Regions from separate parts of the Kitasatospora sp. NPDC092039 genome, predicted to be linked through region 3. Evidence: riboswitches for the same ligand, from Rfam matches in the RefSeq annotation. Region 3 holds a riboswitch; each other region holds the start of a gene.
What was found. Region 3 has a riboswitch for cyclic di-AMP ahead of ACIQI7_RS30125 (peptidoglycan DD-metalloendopeptidase family protein). Riboswitches for the same ligand answer to the same signal wherever they lie in the genome.
Positions count from the first base shown of each region.

Region 1: it holds a riboswitch for cyclic di-AMP, as region 3 does, so the genes downstream of both, ACIQI7_RS25210 (hypothetical protein) here and ACIQI7_RS30125 (peptidoglycan DD-metalloendopeptidase family protein) in region 3, are expected to answer to the same signal.
Region 2: it holds a riboswitch for cyclic di-AMP, as region 3 does, so the genes downstream of both, ACIQI7_RS25915 (transglycosylase family protein) here and ACIQI7_RS30125 (peptidoglycan DD-metalloendopeptidase family protein) in region 3, are expected to answer to the same signal.
Region 4: it holds a riboswitch for cyclic di-AMP, as region 3 does, so the genes downstream of both, ACIQI7_RS24400 (transglycosylase family protein) here and ACIQI7_RS30125 (peptidoglycan DD-metalloendopeptidase family protein) in region 3, are expected to answer to the same signal.

Region 1 is NZ_JBIVSD010000013.1:213,358-218,026, forward strand. Features, by position in the region: gene ACIQI7_RS25205 (hypothetical protein) at 1-725, shown strand, start outside; gene ACIQI7_RS25210 (hypothetical protein) at 853-2,217, opposite strand; cyclic di-AMP (ydaO/yuaA leader) riboswitch at 2,219-2,383, opposite strand; gene ACIQI7_RS25215 (MoaF-related domain-containing protein) at 2,837-3,166, shown strand; gene ACIQI7_RS25220 (alpha/beta hydrolase) at 3,355-4,497, opposite strand.
Region 2 is NZ_JBIVSD010000014.1:110,820-115,488, forward strand. Features, by position in the region: gene ACIQI7_RS25900 (MazG family protein) at 1-799, shown strand, start outside; gene ACIQI7_RS25905 (SDR family NAD(P)-dependent oxidoreductase) at 804-1,226, opposite strand; gene ACIQI7_RS25910 (cytochrome P450) at 1,550-2,875, shown strand; cyclic di-AMP (ydaO/yuaA leader) riboswitch at 3,096-3,262, shown strand; gene ACIQI7_RS25915 (transglycosylase family protein) at 3,268-4,167, shown strand; gene eno (phosphopyruvate hydratase) at 4,465-4,669, shown strand, end outside.
Region 3 is NZ_JBIVSD010000018.1:148,867-153,535, reverse strand. Features, by position in the region: gene purB (adenylosuccinate lyase) at 1-1,067, shown strand, start outside; gene ACIQI7_RS30130 (MFS transporter) at 1,093-2,634, opposite strand; cyclic di-AMP (ydaO/yuaA leader) riboswitch at 2,989-3,126, shown strand; gene ACIQI7_RS30125 (peptidoglycan DD-metalloendopeptidase family protein) at 3,129-4,127, shown strand; gene ACIQI7_RS30120 (APC family permease) at 4,606-4,669, shown strand, end outside.
Region 4 is NZ_JBIVSD010000013.1:13,351-18,019, forward strand. Features, by position in the region: gene ACIQI7_RS24385 (ATP-binding protein) at 1-274, shown strand, start outside; gene ACIQI7_RS24390 (DUF397 domain-containing protein) at 630-893, opposite strand; gene ACIQI7_RS24395 (hypothetical protein) at 1,462-2,421, shown strand; cyclic di-AMP (ydaO/yuaA leader) riboswitch at 2,915-3,116, shown strand; gene ACIQI7_RS24400 (transglycosylase family protein) at 3,103-4,428, shown strand.

The DNA of each region.
Region 1 (4,669 bases), on a different contig from region 3:
CCGGGCTGGTCGCGGCCGTGGCGGCGGGGTGCGCGGTGATGGTGCTGGCCGGCGACCCGTCCTGGGCGCTGCGGCGGCCCGAGCCCCGGCCCGCGCTGGAGGTCACGGCGGGCGCACCCACGGCGACCACCCTGCCCGCGCCGTTGACGCCCGAGGCCTCCACCCTGCCGGCCCCGTCGACACCCGAGGCCTCCACCCTGCCCGCGCCGTCGACGCCTGAGGCCTCCACCCTGCCCGCGCCGGTGAAGCCCGGGGCAGGCACCGGGTCCGGGTCCGGAACGTCCGGGGCCTCCACGCTGCCCGCGCCGGCCGCCGCCCGGACGTCCGATTCCGACCTGGAGGTGGTCAGGCTCGACCCGGACGCGGCCACGGCCGGCGGCACCACCACCATCCACGCCTTCGTCGGCAACGCAGGCCCGGACACCACCGCGTCCCCGTTCACGGTCGTGGTCGCCCTGCCGGAGGGCGTCACCGCGGAGGGCCCCTACTTCCCGTCCGATTGCCAGGTGATGGCCCACGGCCGCATCGTGCGGTGCGTGTTCGGCCCGGGTCTGCGGGAAGCGCGCAGCGCGACCGCCCTCATCCCGGTCCGGCTCGACCCGCGCCTGCCGGCGGGCAGGTTGGGCGGCGGGGCGGTCACAGTGCGCAGTGCGGACGACCGGAACGAGGCCAACAACCGGCAGCCGTTCGACATCACGGTGGTCGAGAGGGTCGCCCGTTCCTGAACCACCTGGTCCCGCCGACAGGAGTGGCCCTACCGGCGGGATGCTCCTGTCTGCGGGATCCTCCGGCCGGCGGGGCGGTCCGCCGGGCCCGGACGCCTCGCGGCGTCCCGCCCTCGCCGCGCCCGTCCTACCGGTAGACGCGGACGTAGTCGGCGGCGAAGGCGATCGGGGCGGTCCCCTGCGGCGCGGGGTGGTACTGCCCCGCGCACACCGAGAGGTTGAGGATCAGGTACGCCGACCAGCCGGTGCCGACGCCCTTACCGTCCGAGAAGACCTTGACGCCGTTGACGTACCAGTCCACCGAGGCGGCGCCGTAGTAGGTGCCGATGGTCACCCACTGGTCCTTCGCGATCGCGCTCGCGTCCGTGTAGTACTTCCCGTTGCCCGGGTTGACGTGGTTGGTCAGCTCCAGCAGGTTCGGGTTGTCGGGGTGGTACTCGAAGGAGTCGATCTCCCCGTTGCCGTTCTTCCAGGTCCACAGGGCCGGCCAGGCGCCGCTGCCGGCGGGCAGCTTGACCCGGGTCTCGGCGTAGTCGCCGGTCTTGACCTGGAAGCCCTCGCTGGAGCCCTCGGTGGTCAGGAAGCCGGTGTTCCAGGACTGCTTGCCGTTCTCCAGCACCGGACCGCCGGACGTGGCGGTGAAGGTGGCGATCCCGTTGGCGACGCCGACGTTGTTCCTGTTCAGCCAGTCGAGCTTGTTGTCGCCCGGGTTGTGGTTGCCGTAGCGGTACGCGGTGCTCTTGTCACCGACCCAGCGCTGACCCCAGCTGATCGCGCCGTTGAACTCGTCCGACCAGGTCAGCGACTTGCCGGCGACCGGGGAGGACGGCGCCGGGGTACTCGGGCTCGGGGTGGTGCTGGGGGTGGTGCCCGGCGTGGCCGTGGGGGTCGGCGTGGCCGTGGGGGTCGCGGTCGGGGTGGCCGTCGGGGTCGGGGTCGGGGTGGCCGTCGGGGTCGGGGTCGGGGACGCGGTCGGGGTGGACGTCCCGGTGGCGGAGACCACCAGCTGCTGCGAGGGCAGGTTGTGCCAGCCGCCGCCGAGGTCCTGCCAGAAGCCGAACTGGGTGTACGTCCCGGCGGGCAGGGTGCGCGCGCCGCTGGTGAAGCTGACCCCGCTCGGGCAGATCTGCACGTTGGAGGCGTTGCCGGGGAAGTCGAGGTTGGTGCCGCGCGCGTCGCGCACGCCCACGCCGACGGTCTTCGCGGTGAAGCAGGCCGAGGAGTGCAGGCCGAGCGAGGCGGTGGTGGCCTTGCCCGCGACCATGGTGGCGGGGGCGAGCCGGTCCTGGGTGACGGTCGGCGCGGTGGCGGCCTGGGCACCGTTGACGGACGGCAGGCCGAGCAGGCCGGCGCCGCTGATGGCGAACGCCCCGGTGGCGGCGAGCGCGGCGTTGCGGCCTCGGTGGGACGGGCGGGCGTGGCGCGGGCCGCGGCGGCGGGCGGGCGCGGGAGCGAGCGCGGGCCGGTGCGTGGAGCTGGCAGGCTGGTGCATGGGGTGACCTCTGCGACGCCTGCGAGGTGAGCTGTCGGATTCGGGCTGAGGTTGCCCGGCCGCCGGTGGGACGGCTTCACCCCTAGCCGCGGCCGCACGCGGGAGCGTACGGGCCGGGCGCTGACCTTGGTTCCCCCGCTCCCGTCCGCTGTGGTGCTCGGTGACCCGCCGGCGGGTGGACGGGACTCGGCGTCCCGGCGGCGGGGTCCGCGAGGGCGGACGACCGTTGCAGGCTAGGCGGGTCGTCCGTGAACGGACAACCCGGGCCGCCCCGTTGTCGCGCAGCTCACAGTGGTGTCGATCAACGACGCCGGGTGGCAGCCGAGTTGATCGTTCTCCGGGAGCGGCGGGCTGCGGCCGGGCCGGGCGGACGTTCCGGCCGGCGGGGACAGGGCACGCTCCAGGGCGGTTCAGGCCGGTGAGCTGCCTGCCGGCAGCGCTGGTGGCCTGGCGGCGACCTGGCGGCGGGCCGTACCGTGGCGAGTACCTGACCGAGTGGGCCCGGTCGGATAAATTGGGAGTCGGACATCATCCGCCGTGCACAAGAGTGGCGAGCCCGACCGGGTGCTCGCCACGACCCGACAGACGCGACCTGACCGAGACGAGGACCCGCCCCACCATGACCGCGCCCCTGCCCGCCTTCGCCGGCCGCACCTACCTCTTCCAGGCCGACAACGGCGCGGCCTTCCGCAACACCTACTCGGCCGACGGCACTCGGCTGCGCTGGGAGGGCCTAGGCGAGTCCGCGGGCCAGTGGGAGGACGTGCGGCTGCACGTCGCCGAGGTCGCGCCGGAGATCTACTTCGTCAGCTGGACCGAGCAGAGCGGGATCACCGTCAGCCATGTGATGGACCTCGGCAAGCTGACGGTGCGGGCCTTCTGGACCTTCGAGGGCGAGGGCGGCCGGGTCGGTGAGCTGCACACCGGGACGCTGGAGCGGGTGGCCTGAGCGGCGGGACCGCCGGGCGGGGGCCGTGAGGCTCCTGAACGACCCGACCGGCCCTGGACCGGACCGCAACGACCGAACCCCCGGGCCGTGGCTCCGGGGGTTCGGTCGTTGCGGTCCGCTCGTTGTGGTTCGGTCGTTGGGGGTCTGGTCCTTCGGGGCCGCTCGTTCGGGCTCGCGGTCGGTCAGGTTCAGACGGTCTGGTTCGGCACCTTGAGGTGCTGGGACAGCCACTCCAGCGAGGACGGCAGCAGGGCGCTCCAGGTCTCGAAGTTGTGGCCGCCGTTCTCCAGCATGCTGTACGAGACCTTCATCGGGCTCCGCACCGCGTCGACGAAGGCCTCGGTCTCCTGCCGGTAGCCGCCGTCGCCCTTCTTGGTTCCGGCCAGCAGCACGGACACCTTCGGCTGCGGCAGGTTCTTCAGCCGCCACATCAGGTTGGCCTCGTCGCGGCGCTGCTTGCTGCCGCCGAAGAGGTCGCCCGTGGTCGGGTCGTCGGCGGCGTCGTAGTAGGCGGAGAGCGCGACGGCGGTCGGGAAGACGTCCGGGTGGCGCATGGCCAGCTTGAGCGCGCAGTAACCGCCGGTCGAGTTGCCCATGAACGCCCAGGCCTGCGGGTCGGTGGAGACCCGGTAGCTGGCCTGGATCGCCGAGGGCACGTCCTTGGTGAAGTAGGTGTCGGACTGCGGGCCGTTCGGGACGTCCTCGCACTCGGTGTCCTGCGGCAGCGCGGGCGAGGGACGCACCAGGACCATGACGGTCGGCTGCATCCGGCCTTCCTGCAGCAGCTTGAGTGCGGCGCCCGGGTAGTTGAAGCGGGTGATCAGGTTCTCCGCGATTCCTGGGAATCCGGTGCTGACGATCACGGCCGGGAACTGCTTCTGGGCGTACTCCGGCTGGAAGTACTGCGGGGGCAGGTAGACGTAGCCCTCGGTGGACAGCCGGCTGGCCGCGCCGTCGATCCGGACCTTGCGGATCTCGCCGGACTGGCTCGGCTCGCGGCCCATCGCGCCGCCGCCCTTGACCGAGGCCTGGCCCACCGTCTCCACCATCAGCCGGCCGGAGGCGTCCGCCTTGTTGTGTATGACCACCGGGCCGGTGTCGCCGGTGCCCAGCAGGTCGTCCCAACTGCTGTAGAAGGCGAAGTAGTTGTTCGCGACCAGGCCGAGCGCGGCGAGCACCGCGAGCTGGGTGGCGAGCAGGGCGCCGATCCGGCCGAGCACCGCCTGCCAGGTCTTCTTCGCGAGTCTGGGCCACAACCAGACCGTGCCGACCATCATCACGACCGCGACCAGTGCGGTCAGCGCCAGCACCTTGTGGCTCGTCAGACCCATGTCCTACTTGCTCCCACGCCTCGAACTCCAGTCCCCTCCGCTGGGGACATCCGAGGAGGTCACCCCGGTTCCCCCCGCCGGGGCGCGAGGAACAACCCTAACGCCAGCTGGGAGAAAGCTGATCGCCGCTGGGAGGCCACGGAGAGCGGAGTGGACGGATGACAACGTTCAG
Region 2 (4,669 bases), on a different contig from region 3:
GCCGACGGTGTGGCTGGGGAGCCCGGACGGGGACCCGGGGCTGACGGACGCGCTGGCGCGGCTCGCGGTGGAGCACGCCGGGGAGGTGCCGGAGATCGAGGTGCTGCCCGGCTCGTACGACCTGCCGGGGTCGCGGCTGCTGGACCTGGTGACGGTGATGGACCGGCTGCGCTCCCCGGGCGGCTGCCCCTGGGACGCCGAGCAGACGCACGAGAGCCTGGTGAAGTACCTGGTCGAGGAGGCGTACGAGCTGGTCGAGGCGATCGAGGAGGGGGACCGCGGGACGCTGCGCGAGGAGCTGGGCGACGTCCTGCTGCAGGTGTTCTTCCACTCCCGGATCGCCGAGGAGCACCCGACCGAGCCGTTCACCGTCGACGACGTGGCCGGGGACATCGTCGAGAAGCTGATGTACCGGCACCCGCACGTGTTCGGGGACGCCGAGGCCGGCGGCGCCGCCGAGGTGGAGGCGAACTGGGAGCAGCTGAAGGCGGCCGAGAAGGCGGACCGCGAGTCGGTGCTGGACGGCGTGCCGGCCGGACTGCCCGCGCTGGCGTACGCGGCGAAGCTGGTGTCCCGGGTGCGCCGGGCGGGCTTCACCGGGGTGCCGGACGAGCCGTACGAGCTGCCGGCCGAGCTGACCGCCGACTCGGCGGGCCGGCTGCTGCTCGCGGTGGCGCAGCGGGCGCACGACGCCGGGGTGGACGTGGACGCGGCGCTGCGGTCGGCCGCGCGCGGTTACCGGGACGCGGTGCGCGCGGCCGAGGGCCTCGGGCCGGCCGGGGAGCCGGGCGGGGAGTAGCGGTTCAGGCCGCCGTGGCGGCGGGCTCGGGGCGCCGCTGCGGCGGGACGAGCTCGCCGATGGCCTCGCCGACGAGGACGACCAGTTCGGCGAGCCGCTCCAGGTCGAGGTGGGCGGGCAGTTCGGCCAGCGAGATGATCCGCTCCCCGCCCGGGCCGGCCACGGCGAACAGGTCGATCGGTCCGAGGTGCTTCTCGGCGGTGTCCACGAGGGCGGCGACGTCGCTGGGGCGGCGGATGTCGCCGCAGACGCCGACGACGGGGCAGCCCGGCCGGTCGAGTTCGGCCGCGAGGTCCTCGGCGATGCCGACGTGCTGGTCGGCGATCAGCATGCCGACGGTGCCGGCCGCGGCGAACCGGCGGGCGAGGCCCGCGCCCGACCCGCCGTCGAGGACCGCGACGACGACGACTGACCCGCTGACCCGCATGGCCTGCTCCTCCCTGTGGGCGACACCGCACCGGCGCCCACGCGTACTGCGGAGGATCGTAGGCACGTCCCGACCCCCCGCAACAGGGATTACCCCTCAGGTGACCAGACTCACGCCCGCCCCGCGGCCAAGAGTCGGCCAAGAGCTGTCCACGGACCGGCCACGGACCGTCCGGGCACCGGCAACGCGGCGGCAACCGACCGGCTACGGACCGTCCGGGCACCGGCAACGCGGCGGTCACCGACCGGCCACCGGCCGTCGGGCGCGCCGGAGGCGGTCCGGAGGAGGGAGGGCGGTCCCGTCGCACCGGATACGGTCGGTCCATGCCAGCTCAGCCCCACCCCGCCCGGCCCGCCGCCGCGCCGTCCGACGCCCCCGCCCCGCAGCTGTTCACCTGGGAGTTCGCCGCCGACCCGTACCCCGCCTACGCCTGGCTGCGCGAGCACGCCCCGGTGCACCGCACCACGCTGCCGAGCGGCGTCGAGGCCTGGCTGGTGACCCGGTACGCGGACGCCCGGCAGGCGCTCGCGGACGGCCGGCTGTCGAAGAACCCGGCGCACCACAGCGAGCAGGCGCACCGCACCGGCCGGGTGGGCATCCCCGGGGAGCGGCAGGCGGACCTGATGACCCACCTGCTGAACATCGACCCGCCGGACCACACCCGGCTGCGCCGGCTGGTGTCGAAGGCGTTCACCCCGCGCCGGGTGGCCGAGTTCGAGCCGCGGGTGCAGCAGCTCACCGACCGGCTGATCGACGGCTTCGCGCAGCGCGGTTCGGCGGACCTGATCCACGAGTTCGCCTTCCCGCTCCCCATCTACGCGATCTGCGACATGCTCGGGGTGCCGTCCGAGGACCAGGACGACTTCCGCGACTGGGCCGGCATGATGATCCGGCACGGGGGCGGCCAACGCGGCGGCGTGGGGCGGGCGGTGAAGCGGATGCGGGCGTACCTGCTGGAGCTGATCCACCGCAAGCGGGCGGACCTCGGGGACGACCTGATCTCCGGTCTGATCCGGGCCGGTGACCACGGCGAGCACCTGACCGAGAACGAGGCCGCGGCGATGGCCTTCATCCTGCTGTTCGCGGGCTTCGAGACCACCGTGAACCTGATCGGCAACGGTACGTACGCGCTGCTGCGCAACCCGGAGCAGCGCCGGCTGCTGCAGGAGTCGGTGGCGCGCGGGGAGAGCGCGCTGCTGGAGACCGGGATCGAGGAACTCCTGCGCTACGACGGACCGGTGGAGCTGGCGACCTGGCGGTTCGCGACCCGCCCGCTGGCCATCGGCGGGGTGGACATCCCGGTCGGCGACCCGGTGCTGGTGGTGCTGGCGGCGGCGGACCGCGACCCGGCCCGGTTCGCGGCCGAGAACACCCTGGACCTGGCCCGGACGGACAACCCCCACCTGGGCTTCGGGCACGGCATCCACTACTGCATCGGCGCCCCGCTCGCCCGGCTGGAGGGGCGTGCCGCGCTGGCCACGCTGCTCTCCCGGCTGCCGGACCTGCGGCTCGCGGGAAGCCCGGAGGACCTGCGCTGGCGCGGCGGCCTGATCATGCGTGGGCTGCGCGAACTGCCGGTGGAATTCAGCCCGGAGAGCCGCTCCCCGCACACCCCTCCGCAGGCCACGTCCGGGCCCGCGACAGGCTGAGACCGCGCTGGCGGAGGTCGCCGAACGCTCGCCGACGGGGGTGTGAACACCCATCAATCCGGACATAACGCCGCCGTTGGTAGGCGATCGGATACGGGCCGTAATTGTCGTGTGATATCTGCGATATGAGCTTGTGATTGGTCTGATGATCTGTCTACTCTCCCTGGAGTTCGCAGCTGCGGACCTCGTGCGCGGAACGCCGAATCCTGCCCGCCGCGCCACGGGAAACCGACCAGACCCTGGGCAGGGGCGGGGGAACCAGGTTTGTTGCCGTCTCCCACGGCTTGGGGTGAAGCCGCCCGAGCGGGATCGTTCCCGCGTACGGCGGCCGGGCCACCTCCCGGTCCGAACCCGACAGCTCACCTCGCAGGCGTGCGGAGAGGGACCTCTTCATGCTGTTCGTTGGAACTGGCCGCCACCGTCGTCGCACCCAGACCGAGAAGGCCATCGCCGTCGCCGGTGTGGCCGGCGTCGGACTCGCGATGCCGCTCCTCACCGCCACCGGCGCCTCCGCCGCCCCGGCCTCCACCTGGGACTCCGTCGCCCAGTGCGAGAGCGGCGGCAACTGGAGCATCAACACCGGCAACGGCTTCTACGGCGGCCTCCAGTTCACCTCCAGCACCTGGAAGGCGTACGGCGGCACCGCCTACGCGGCGCAGGCCAACCAGGCCAGCAAGGCCCAGCAGATCTCGGTCGCCGAGAAGGTCCTGGCCTCGCAGGGCCCGGGCGCCTGGCCGGTCTGCTCCCAGAAGGCCGGTCTGACCAAGGGCGGCGCCCCGGCCGTGGTCGACACCGCCTCGGACGCCAAGCCGCAGTCCGCCGCCAAGCAGCAGGCCCCGAAGCAGCAGGCCCCGAAGCCCGCCGCCAAGCCGGCCGAGAAGCCGGTCGCGCAGAAGCCGGTGCAGAAGCCCGCCGCGCAGCCGGTCCAGCAGGCCGCCCCGCAGCAGCAGGCGCAGGCTCCGGGCTTCTCCGGCCACGCCGGCTGGGACGCCGACGCCAAGGTGTACTGGTACCAGAACAACGGCGCCTGGTACTGGACCAGCCACCAGAGCGTCTACCAGCAGTACGCCGGCCAGGCCGCCGCCCAGCCGCAGTACGCCCCGCAGGCCGCCCAGTCGGCCCCGCAGGCCACCGGCCACGACTACACCGTGCGCGCCGGTGACACCCTGTCGACCATCGCCGCCGCCCAGGGCGTGTCCGGCGGCTGGCACGCGCTGTACGAGCAGAACCACGCCACCGTCGGCGGCGACCCGAACCTGATCATGCCCGGCCAGGTGCTGCACCTCGGCTGAGCCGTCGGGCCCGGTGACGACGCCCGTCGGCGCCCGACGCCGACACCGTTCCACCCCGCCGTCCGAAGGGGACCGGTCCTACCGGTCCCCTTCGTCCGTATTCGCCCGCTCCGGTGGGACAAGCTGGGACAAGCAGGTGAACTACCGGTGCGTAGCGGGGCCACACGCTGAGACGGGACCGAGGCGGACGTGGCCCCGGGAGCCCGGGCGGTTAGGCTCTGGTCGTAACGACTCCGCAATCGTCCTGCTGACAGCACCACCGTCAGACCGGACCCTGCTTCCGCAAGGAGATGCCTCGTGCCGTCCATCGATGTCGTCGTAGCCCGTGAGATCCTCGACTCCCGCGGCAACCCCACGGTCGAGGTCGAGGTCGGCCTCGACGACGGCAGCACGGGTCGTGCCGCTGTCCCGTCGGGTGCCTCCACCGGTGCCTTCGAGGCCCTGGAGCTGCGCGACGGCGACAAGAACCGCTACTTCGGCAAGGGCGTCGAGAAGGCCGTCC
Region 3 (4,669 bases):
ACGTGCGCGACCGTACGGTGGCCGTGCTGGTGCGCCTGGCCAAGCTGGCCGCCCAGCACTCCGAGCTGGTCATGGCCGGTCGCTCGCACAACGTGGCCGCGCAGGCCACCACCCTGGGCAAGCGGTTCGCGTCGATCGCCGACGAGCTGCTGGTCGCCTTCCGCCGGCTGGAGGAGCTGATCGCCCGCTACCCGCTGCGCGGGATCAAGGGCCCGGTCGGCACCGCCCAGGACATGCTGGACCTGCTCGGCGGCGACACCGGGAAGCTGGCCGAGCTGGAGCGCCGGGTCGCCGGGCACCTCGGCTTCGACCACGTGCTGACCAGCGTCGGCCAGGTCTACCCGCGCTCGCTGGACTTCGAGGTGCTCACCGCCCTCGTCCAGCTGGCCGCCGCGCCGTCCAGCCTGGCCAAGACCATCCGGCTGATGGCCGGCCACGAGCTGGTCACGGAGGGCTTCAAGGAGGGCCAGGTCGGCTCCTCCGCGATGCCCCACAAGATGAACACCCGCTCCTGCGAGCGCGTCAACGGCCTGGCCGTCATCCTGCGCGGCTACGCCTCGATGACCGGCGAGCTGGCCGGCGACCAGTGGAACGAGGGCGACGTCTCCTGCTCGGTGGTGCGCCGGGTCGCGCTGCCGGACGCCTTCTTCGCCTTCGACGGCCTGCTGGAGACCTTCCTGACCGTCCTCGACGAGTTCGGCGCCTTCCCCGCCGTGGTCGAGGCCGAGCTGGACCGCTACCTGCCGTTCCTCGCCACCACCAAGGTGCTGATGGGCGCGGTGCGCGCGGGCGTCGGCCGGGAGACCGGGCACGAGGTCATCAAGGAGCACGCCGTCGCCTCCGCGCTGGCGATGCGCGCGGGCGCCCGGGAGAACGAGCTGCTGGACCGGCTGGCCGCCGACGAGCGGATCCCGCTGGACCGCGCCGCGCTGGACGCGCTGCTGGCCGACCGGCTGTCCTTCACCGGCGCGGCCGGCGCCCAGGTCGCCGAGGTGGTGCGCCAGGTGGAGGCCGTCGCGGCCGCCTACCCGGAGGCCGCCAAGTACGCGCCGGGCGACATCCTCTGAGCGGGCGGCACCTCCTGACGTAGCGTCAGCTCTCCCGTGAGGGCCCCGCCGCCGGACCGGTGGCGGGGTTCTCGCGCGTCGTGGGGACGTGGCCCGGGTCGAACGGCGGAGTGGTGGTCCCGCACGGCCAGTCGCAGTTCGGCTCGGCCACCGGCTGCTCCTCGGGGGCCAGCACGTTGCCCCGTACGGTCGCGAAGGCGATCAGCCCGCCGGCGGCCAGCAGGCCCGCGCAGATCAGCATCGCGGTGTGGAAGGCGGAGTCGACCGAGGCGGGCACCCGGTAGGCGTCGCCGCTCAGCCCGGCCAGCGCCGGCAGGGCGGCCACCGCGAGCAGGCCGGCCGCGCGGGCGGCGGCGTTGTTGACCCCGCTGGCGATGCCCGCGTGCCGGACCTCGACGGCCGCCAGCACGGTCGCCGTGAGCGGCGCGACCAGCAGCGTCATCCCGCAGCCCATCACCGTGACGGCGGGCAGCACGTCCACCCAGTACGAGGAGTCCGGCCCGGTGCGCAGCATCAGCAGCACCCCGGCGGCGCACAGCATCGGGCCGACGGTCAGCGGGATGCGCGGGCCGATCCGCTTGCCCAGGCGGCCGGCCCGGGCGGACAGCGCCAGCATCAGGACGGTGATCGGCACCAGGGCGAAGCCCGAGACCAGCGGCGAGAACCCGGACACGATCTGGAGCTGCACCACCAGCAGGAAGAAGACGCCGCTGAACGCCGCGTACACGCACAGGGTGACCAGGTTCACCGCGGTGAACAGCCGGGAGGAGAACAGCCCGAGCGGCAGCATCGGGTCGGGCGCGCGGCGCTCGACGGCCACGAAGACGACGCCGAGCACCAGCCCGACCGCCCCGCTGATCCAGACCGCGGGGGACAGGCCCTCGCCGGCCGCGGTCAGCGCGTAGGTGATCGCGCCGAGGGCGAGTGCGGCGAGCACGGCGCCGAGCACGTCGAAGCGCCCGGCGGCGCCCTCGTCCCGGCTCTCCGGCACCGAGCGGGTGGTGACCGCGATCACGGCGGCGGCGAGCGGCAGGTTGAGCAGGAAGATCCAGCGCCAGCCGGGGCCGTCCACCAGCCAGCCGCCGAGGAAGGGGCCGACCGCGGCCGACACCCCGCCGAGCCCTGACCAGAGGCCGACCGCCGCGGAGCGGTCGTCAGGGTGGAAGACCGCCTGGAGCATGGCGAGCGAGCCGGGGGTGAGCAGCGCGCCGCCGATGCCCTGGACGGCGCGGGCGGCGATCAGCACGTGGATGTTCGGCGCGGCGGCGCAGGCCGCGGAGGCGATGGCGAACCAGACCACGCCGATCAGGAAGACCTTGCGCCGCCCGTACCGGTCGCCGAGCGCGCCGCCGAGCAGGATCAGGCCCGCCAGGGTGAGCAGATAGGCGTTCAGCGTCCACTGCAGGGACGCCAGGGAGGCGCCGAGGTCGGCGCCGATGCGGGGCAGGGCGACGTTCACCACGGTGCCGTCGAGCATCGCCATGCTGGAGCCGAGCACCGTCGCCAGTAGTACCCAGCGTCCCTGCGCGGTGCCCAGGCGCAGGGTGCCGGCCTCGGAGGTGGCCACGGGCGAATCCTGCGCTGCTGAGGCGCACGTGACAAGGGTCACCGGTGGGTGTGTTGGGTTTGGGCGGTGGGTGAGCGGGCGGGTGCGCAGTGTCGCCGATCTCGGCGCAGGGTCGTGGATCAGTGGCAGGGGGTGAATGGATTGTGTACGCACCGTACGGCCGGGCCTGCGGAGGGTCACCGGGGCAGGGGGGATCGTTGCGGTTTCAAGAGATCGACATTGCTTCACCCGAACGGATGGGTTTTAGTTCAGCGACCGCCCGGCCAGTCCGGACGGATCCACCGGGTGGAACGCCGAGTCCTGCCGCCGCCCGGTGGTTCGAAACGAACTCTGTACGGCAGGAGCGGGGGACCCACAGGTAAGTCGCCGGACCGGAGTTCGCGCCTCAGGGCGCGGGCGTCCAGGACCGGCTAGGGGTGAAGCCGCGCATGCGGCCGGGCAACTCCAGCCCGAACCCGACAGCTCACCTCGCAGGCGTCGGAGAGGAAACTTCCATGCCTGCTCAGGCTCGTCGTATCGCCCTGCCCCGCGCCGCCCGCATCGGCATCGCCACCGCCGTCACCGGCGTGTCGTTCGTCCTCCCGCTCGTCACCGCGGTGAGCGCCCAGGCGCACACCGCTCCGGCCGCCCCGGCCGCCGCCTCCACCGAGGCCAAGCCGGCCGCGCAGGCCGCCGCCCCCGCCGCCGCTCCGGCCGCCCGGGCCGCCGCCCCGGCCGCACAGGAGAGCTACCGCGTCGTCAGCGGCGACACCCTGTCCAAGATCGCCGACGCCAAGAACGTCGACGGCGGCTGGCACGCCCTGTACGAGCAGAACCGCTCGGTCGTCGGTGCCAACCCGAACCTGATCTTCCCGGGCCAGCAGCTCGCGCTGCCGGGTCACGCCGCCGCGCCGTCCGCCGACGCCGCTCCGGCGAAGCCCGCCGCCCCGGCCAAGCCGGCCGCTCCGGCGACCCAGGCCGCCAAGCCGCAGGCCCAGGTCCAGGTGAAGACCGAGGCCGCCAAGCCGTCCGCGCAGCTCCAGACCCAGGTACAGGTCGCCGCTCCGGCCGCGACCGTGACCGCCACTCCGGTCGCCGCCGCCACCTCCGGCTACGTCGCCCCGCTGGCCAACCCGAAGCTGGGCACCGCCTACGGCGTGGCCGGCTCGATGTGGGCCTCCGGCCACCACACCGGCCAGGACTTCGTCGCCGCCACCGGCACCCCGCTGCGCGCCGTCGCCAACGGTGTCGTGGTCAAGGCCGGCAACGGCGGTGCCTACGGCAACGAGGTCGAGATCAAGCTCGCCGACGGCCACTACGCCGAGTACGCGCACCTCTCCTCGATCGGTGTGAAGATCGGTCAGACCGTCACCGTCGGCCAGCAGATCGGCCTCTCCGGCGCCACCGGCAACGTGACCGGCCCGCACCTGCACTTCGAGATCCGCAACGGCTCGGAGTACGGCTCGGACATCAACCCGGTCACCTACCTGCGCGCGCACGGCGTCGCGCTCTGACCAGGGGGCGCTGAGCCTCCAGGGTTTCAGGAACCACCGCTGCTGCGGGGCGAATCGATCCTCCGGGATGGTCATGTCGGGTGACCGCTCGACCGGGTGATCGCCGCACAGTGGACATGGGCGCGGGACACGCCCAGGCCGGCCCGGCCGCACGAGGGGACCTCCTCGTGCGGCCGGGCCGGCCGCTGTCGTTTCCGCGGCCGGGACCGTCGTCCGGGGCTGGGCCCGCCTTCCGCGGCCGGGCCCGCTTTCCGCGGCCGCTGTCGTTTCCGGGCTCGGGTCCGTTTTCCGGGCTCGGGTCCGCTTTCCGGGCCGTCCGGCTCCGCCGTGCCGTTCGATCGGTCGAACGCGGCGTCAACTCCGCTGTGCCGCAGGCTGGTCGCCGTCACCGCGGGCGTCCCCGGCGCGCCATGCTGGCGACGGTCAGCGCCCCGGCCGGTCCGGTCGGTCGGGCGGGTCCGGGAGGCGAGGAGGCCGGATGGCGGTCCGGAGCGGGGACGTGACGGGGGAGACGGTCGGGCGGGAGCGGCCCGGGGCGGGCC
Region 4 (4,669 bases), on a different contig from region 3:
CCAGGTGGTCTGCGCGGTGAGCGATCCGAGCAGCACCGGACCGGTCGCCCGGGAGGCCGACTTCGTCGCCGAGTCCGGTCGCGGACTGCACCTGGTGGAGTCGTTCAGCCGCTCCTGGGGCTGGCACCCGCTGGGCAGCGGCAAGGTGGTCTGGGCGATGTTCGAGGCGGAGGAGGTCGGCGGCTCCCCGTTGGACGGGCACCCCGGACTCGGCGGCCGCTCAGCGCTGGACGGCCCCGTCGACGTCGGCGGACGGCATCGGCGCTCGGCCTAGGAGGGGCTCCGCGTCCAGGACGGACGCCGCGCCCAGGGCGAAGCCCACCCCAGGACGGATCCCGCGCCGGACGGCGTGCGGCCGGTCGAGGGAAACCCCGGGAGGACCACACCCCGGGCCCTTCCCCCAGGCCCCGCCGCGGATTTCCGGTGCCATGGAGCGACCGGCGGATTCCGGGACGTGCTCCCCCGGTGGAGCGGCAGCCGGGGCGGCGACATCCGGAGCAGCGGTTTCGGGAACGACGATTCCCGGAGCGACGATTTCCGGAGCAGCGGCATCCGGAAGAGGGAAAGACAAAGGCCGTCGTGGTGTCGGCACCCACGACGGCCCCCCGATGATGGAGCACGGCAGTCGGTCAGACCGCCAGGTGGTCGAACTCCCCGTCCTTCGCCCCCAGCAGCAGGGCCGCGATCTCGGCCCGGGTGTAGATGAGGGCCGGACCGTCCGGGAACCGCGAGTTGCGCATCGCCACGTCGCCGCCCGGCAGGGCCGCGAACTCGACGCAGTTGCCCTGGGAGTTGCTGTGCCGGCTCTTCTGCCAGACCACCCCCCGGAGATCGGCCGCGGCCATCCCGTTGTAGGTGTCGTACGAGCCGTGCGTGTCCTGCGAGTCGTGCATAGAAATCTCCCGAAGAGCTCCGGAGTTGTCGTCCAGCGCGGCGCCCCCGGCACCGTCGGAACGAACGGGCCGGCCCCGTACCGGTCCGGCACAACGCCTCACTTGACGCGATGATAGCTGCAGTGCACGTGCATCAGCACGGGACGTTGCAGGTGCACCAGGCCTTTTACCCGCATCCGCCAACTCTTCACGGGCCTTCTTCTGACGGTACGTAAACGGACATAGCCGATGATTCACCGGGCTCGTGATAACCGGCCGTGAGCACCTCCCCGCTGAATGTTGATCTTCGAACGCCGGGAGTCGCGCACTCGTGACCCTCCGTCAAACCATTCACATGCTGTGAGACATCTCACGCACCCCGGGTGCAACGCCCGTCCCCGCGGTTCGCGTCGTGGCAACCACCGGCGGCCGTGCGGGGGTTGGGTGAAGAATGTCCGGATTGTAGGCAAAGCGCCCGGACCGGCGCCGGAGACGCACCGGGTTCGCGCGGGGTCCGCACCGTGACCGCGCGAATCCTGTCCGGCAGCCGACTGCAAGCCCGGCGGGCCGATGTCCTACGATCTCCGGCATGAGCACCGCAGCCATTCCGGGCGCGCCACTGCCCGTCCGCACTCCAGGCTCCCGTGCGCGGGGGCGCCACCGTCGTCCCGAGCGCCCCGAGATCCCGGCCGGCGCCCCGGCCCTGGTGCTCGCCGTGCCCGCGACCGCCGGGCCCGAGTCCCGCTCGGTCGTCGAGGAACTGCTCTCGATCGTCCGCACCGAGCAGAACGGCGTGCAGACCGCGGTCGGCTACCTCCCCGGGGGCGGCGCCGAGGTCGCGGGCGGCGAGGACCGCACGGTGGCCGAGCTGCTGGCCCTGGCCGCCGAGGCCGGGCTGCCGATGCCCGTCCTGGTGCCGCTGGTGCCCGGCCCGCACACCTTCCTAAGCGAGCTTCACGCGCTCGCCGCCGAGTACGGCGCCCCCATCACCGACCCGCTGGGCCCGCACCCGCTACTGGCCGAGGCCGTGCACGTCCGGCTGTCCGAGGCCGGGCTGGCCCGGGCCGACCGCGCCCGGCTGTTCGCCATCGCGACCGCCGCCGACGGCGTGGTGCTGACCACCGTCGGCGGCGAGGACGCGGCCGCCGCGGCCGGCATCACCGGTGTGCTGCTGGCCGCCCGACTGGCCGTGCCGGTCGTCGCCGCGGCGCTCGACGTGCCCGGGTCGGTGGCCGCGGCCGTCAACCACCTCAGGGACACCGGCTCGCAGCGCCCGGCGCTGGCCCCGCTGGTGATCGGCCCGGAGGCGGACTCCGAGCTGCTCGCCACCGCCGCCGAGGAGACCGGCTGCCCGTCGGCCGCGCCGCTGGGCGCCTACCCGTCGGTCGGCCAGCTGATCGCCTCCACCTACCTGGCCGCGCTGCCCGTGCCGTCCGCGGAGGACCTGGCGCGGGCCGAGGCGGAGGCCGCGGCCGCCGCCTCGGCCGAGGGGGCCCTGGAGGGCGTTCGCGGCGCCCACGCGGCCGCCGAGAAGCCCCTCGGGCAGTAGTCGACACCGCGCGCCGGTTCGCGCGCGCAGAAGGGCCCGGAACGGTTCGCGTTCCGGGCCCTTCGCATTGGCCCCCGCCGCATTGCCCGCCGGCATCGGCCCCCGCCCTGTCGGGCCGGGAATGGGATTGGCCCCTTCCGTGGCTGCCGCGGAAGGCCCCGTCCCGTACGGGGAGTCGGACGGCGATGAAGTGGAATGTCCGTTCTGGCGTCATTTGAAGGGAAATGGGGAGCGCGGCCCCGGGCACTTGAATCGAGGCCGCTCCCCCGGTCTTCGGAGCGCACTGTTCCGCGATTCGACGCTCCGTCACGTCACTTCTGAGGCGAAGCCAGTTGTCGCTTTCTGCAACGACATTGCTTGAAAACGATCATTTACGATCATGCTCGGCCGCAATTTTGGCAGTTTCCACTAAACCGTGATGTGCGTCACAGGCATTTGCGGTTGAACTTAAGTCTGATTAACGTGCTCCCCGTTCGTGACCACACGAACCCGGTCATCCGCAACGCCGAGTCCTGCCGTCGGATGTCCTGGCAGCGCGAAAACGCACCACGGCAGGAGCGGGGGAACCACAGGTAAGTCGCCCCGGACCGCTCTTCGGAACGGTCCAGGGCTAGGGGTGAAGCCGCGCTCACCGCGCGGCCGGGCAACTCCAGCCCGAATCCGACAGCTCACCTCGCAGGCGTGGGAGAGGACCGCGTCTTCATGCTGCCCACCAACGGCACCAGCCTGTCCAGCCGCACCCGCCGCGTGATCGCCGCCCTCGGCGTCGCGGGCGTCGGCCTCACCGTCCCCTGCCTCACCTCGGGCACCGCCTCCGCGGCCACCGTCGCCACCTGGGACAAGGTCGCCCAGTGCGAGAGCGGCGGCAACTGGAGCATCAACACCGGCAACGGCTTCTACGGCGGCCTCCAGTTCACCTCCAGCACCTGGTCCGCCTTCGGCGGCACCGCCTTCGCGGCGCGCGCCGACCTGGCCACCAAGGACCAGCAGATCGCCGTCGCCGAGAAGGTCCTCGCCTCGCAGGGCCCCGGCGCCTGGCCCGTCTGCTCCGTCAAGGCCGGCCTGACCAAGGGCGGCACCCCGGCCGCCGTCGACACCTCGGCGGGCTCCACCGCCGGCTCGACCACCGCCGCGCCCGCCCAGAGCGCCAAGCCGGCCGCTCCGGCCGCGAAGCCCGCCACCAAGCCCGCGCAGGCCCCGGCCGCCAAGCCCGCCGCGCCCGCTCAGGACGCTCAGGACGCCGGTGACTCCGCCGCCTCCGGCAGCCGCGGCGACTGGGCCCAGAAGCGCCAGCAGCAGGCCCAGGGCGGCGACTACACCGTGGTCGAGGGCGACTGGCTGTCCTCGATCGCCGACCGGCACAACGTGCAGGGCGGCTGGGAGCGGCTGTACGAGCTCAACCGCGGCACCCTGACCGACGGCCCTGACACCATCTACCCGGGCCAGCACCTGTCCTTCGACGGGTCGTCCGCCGACAAGTCCGGCGCGGACTTCACCTGGTTCGACCGCTCGCAGAAGTCCGGCCGGTCCGCGAACGGCGGCGCCGTGAACGCCCAGCCGACCGCCCAGTCCCAGGCCCCGGCCGCCAAGCCCGCTCCGCAGCCCCAGGCCCAGACTCCGGCTCCGGCTCCGGCTCCGGCCGCCACCGGCAGCATGGCCGCCGCGGTCTCCTTCGCCGAGTCGAAGGTCGGTCAGGCGTACGTCTATGGCGGCACCGGCAACGGCGGCTGGGACTGCTCCGGCCTGACCCAGGCCGCGCTGCGCGCCGCGGGCATCTCCGTCCCGCGCGTCGCCGCCGACCAGGCCGCCGCCAGCACCCACGTCTCGCTGGACAGCCTCCAGCCGGGCGACCTGCTGTTCTGGTCCAACAACGGCAAGGACTCCGGCGTCTACCACGTCGCGATCTACGTCGGCAACGGCAAGTACGTCGAGGCCGCGAACCCCAGCTCCGGCGTCCGCGAGCAGACCATCGCCAACTGGGCCCCGGACTTCGCCGGCCGGGTCTGAGGACGGCGAACGGCCGACAGCGTTCGGACGACGGCTGACAGATTTCAGCTGACAGATAACAGATAACAGATAACAGATTTCATCATCTGTCAGCTGTCAGTCATCGTCCGAACGCTGACCACCCGCCACCCCCGGGGAGAGTCTGGTCGCTCTCCCCGGGGGTTCCGGCGTTCCCGCCCGGACCGCCCGCCCTGCTCCCGTTCCGCGGATCCGCCGTATTCCGTGGTGGACACCTCCTCGC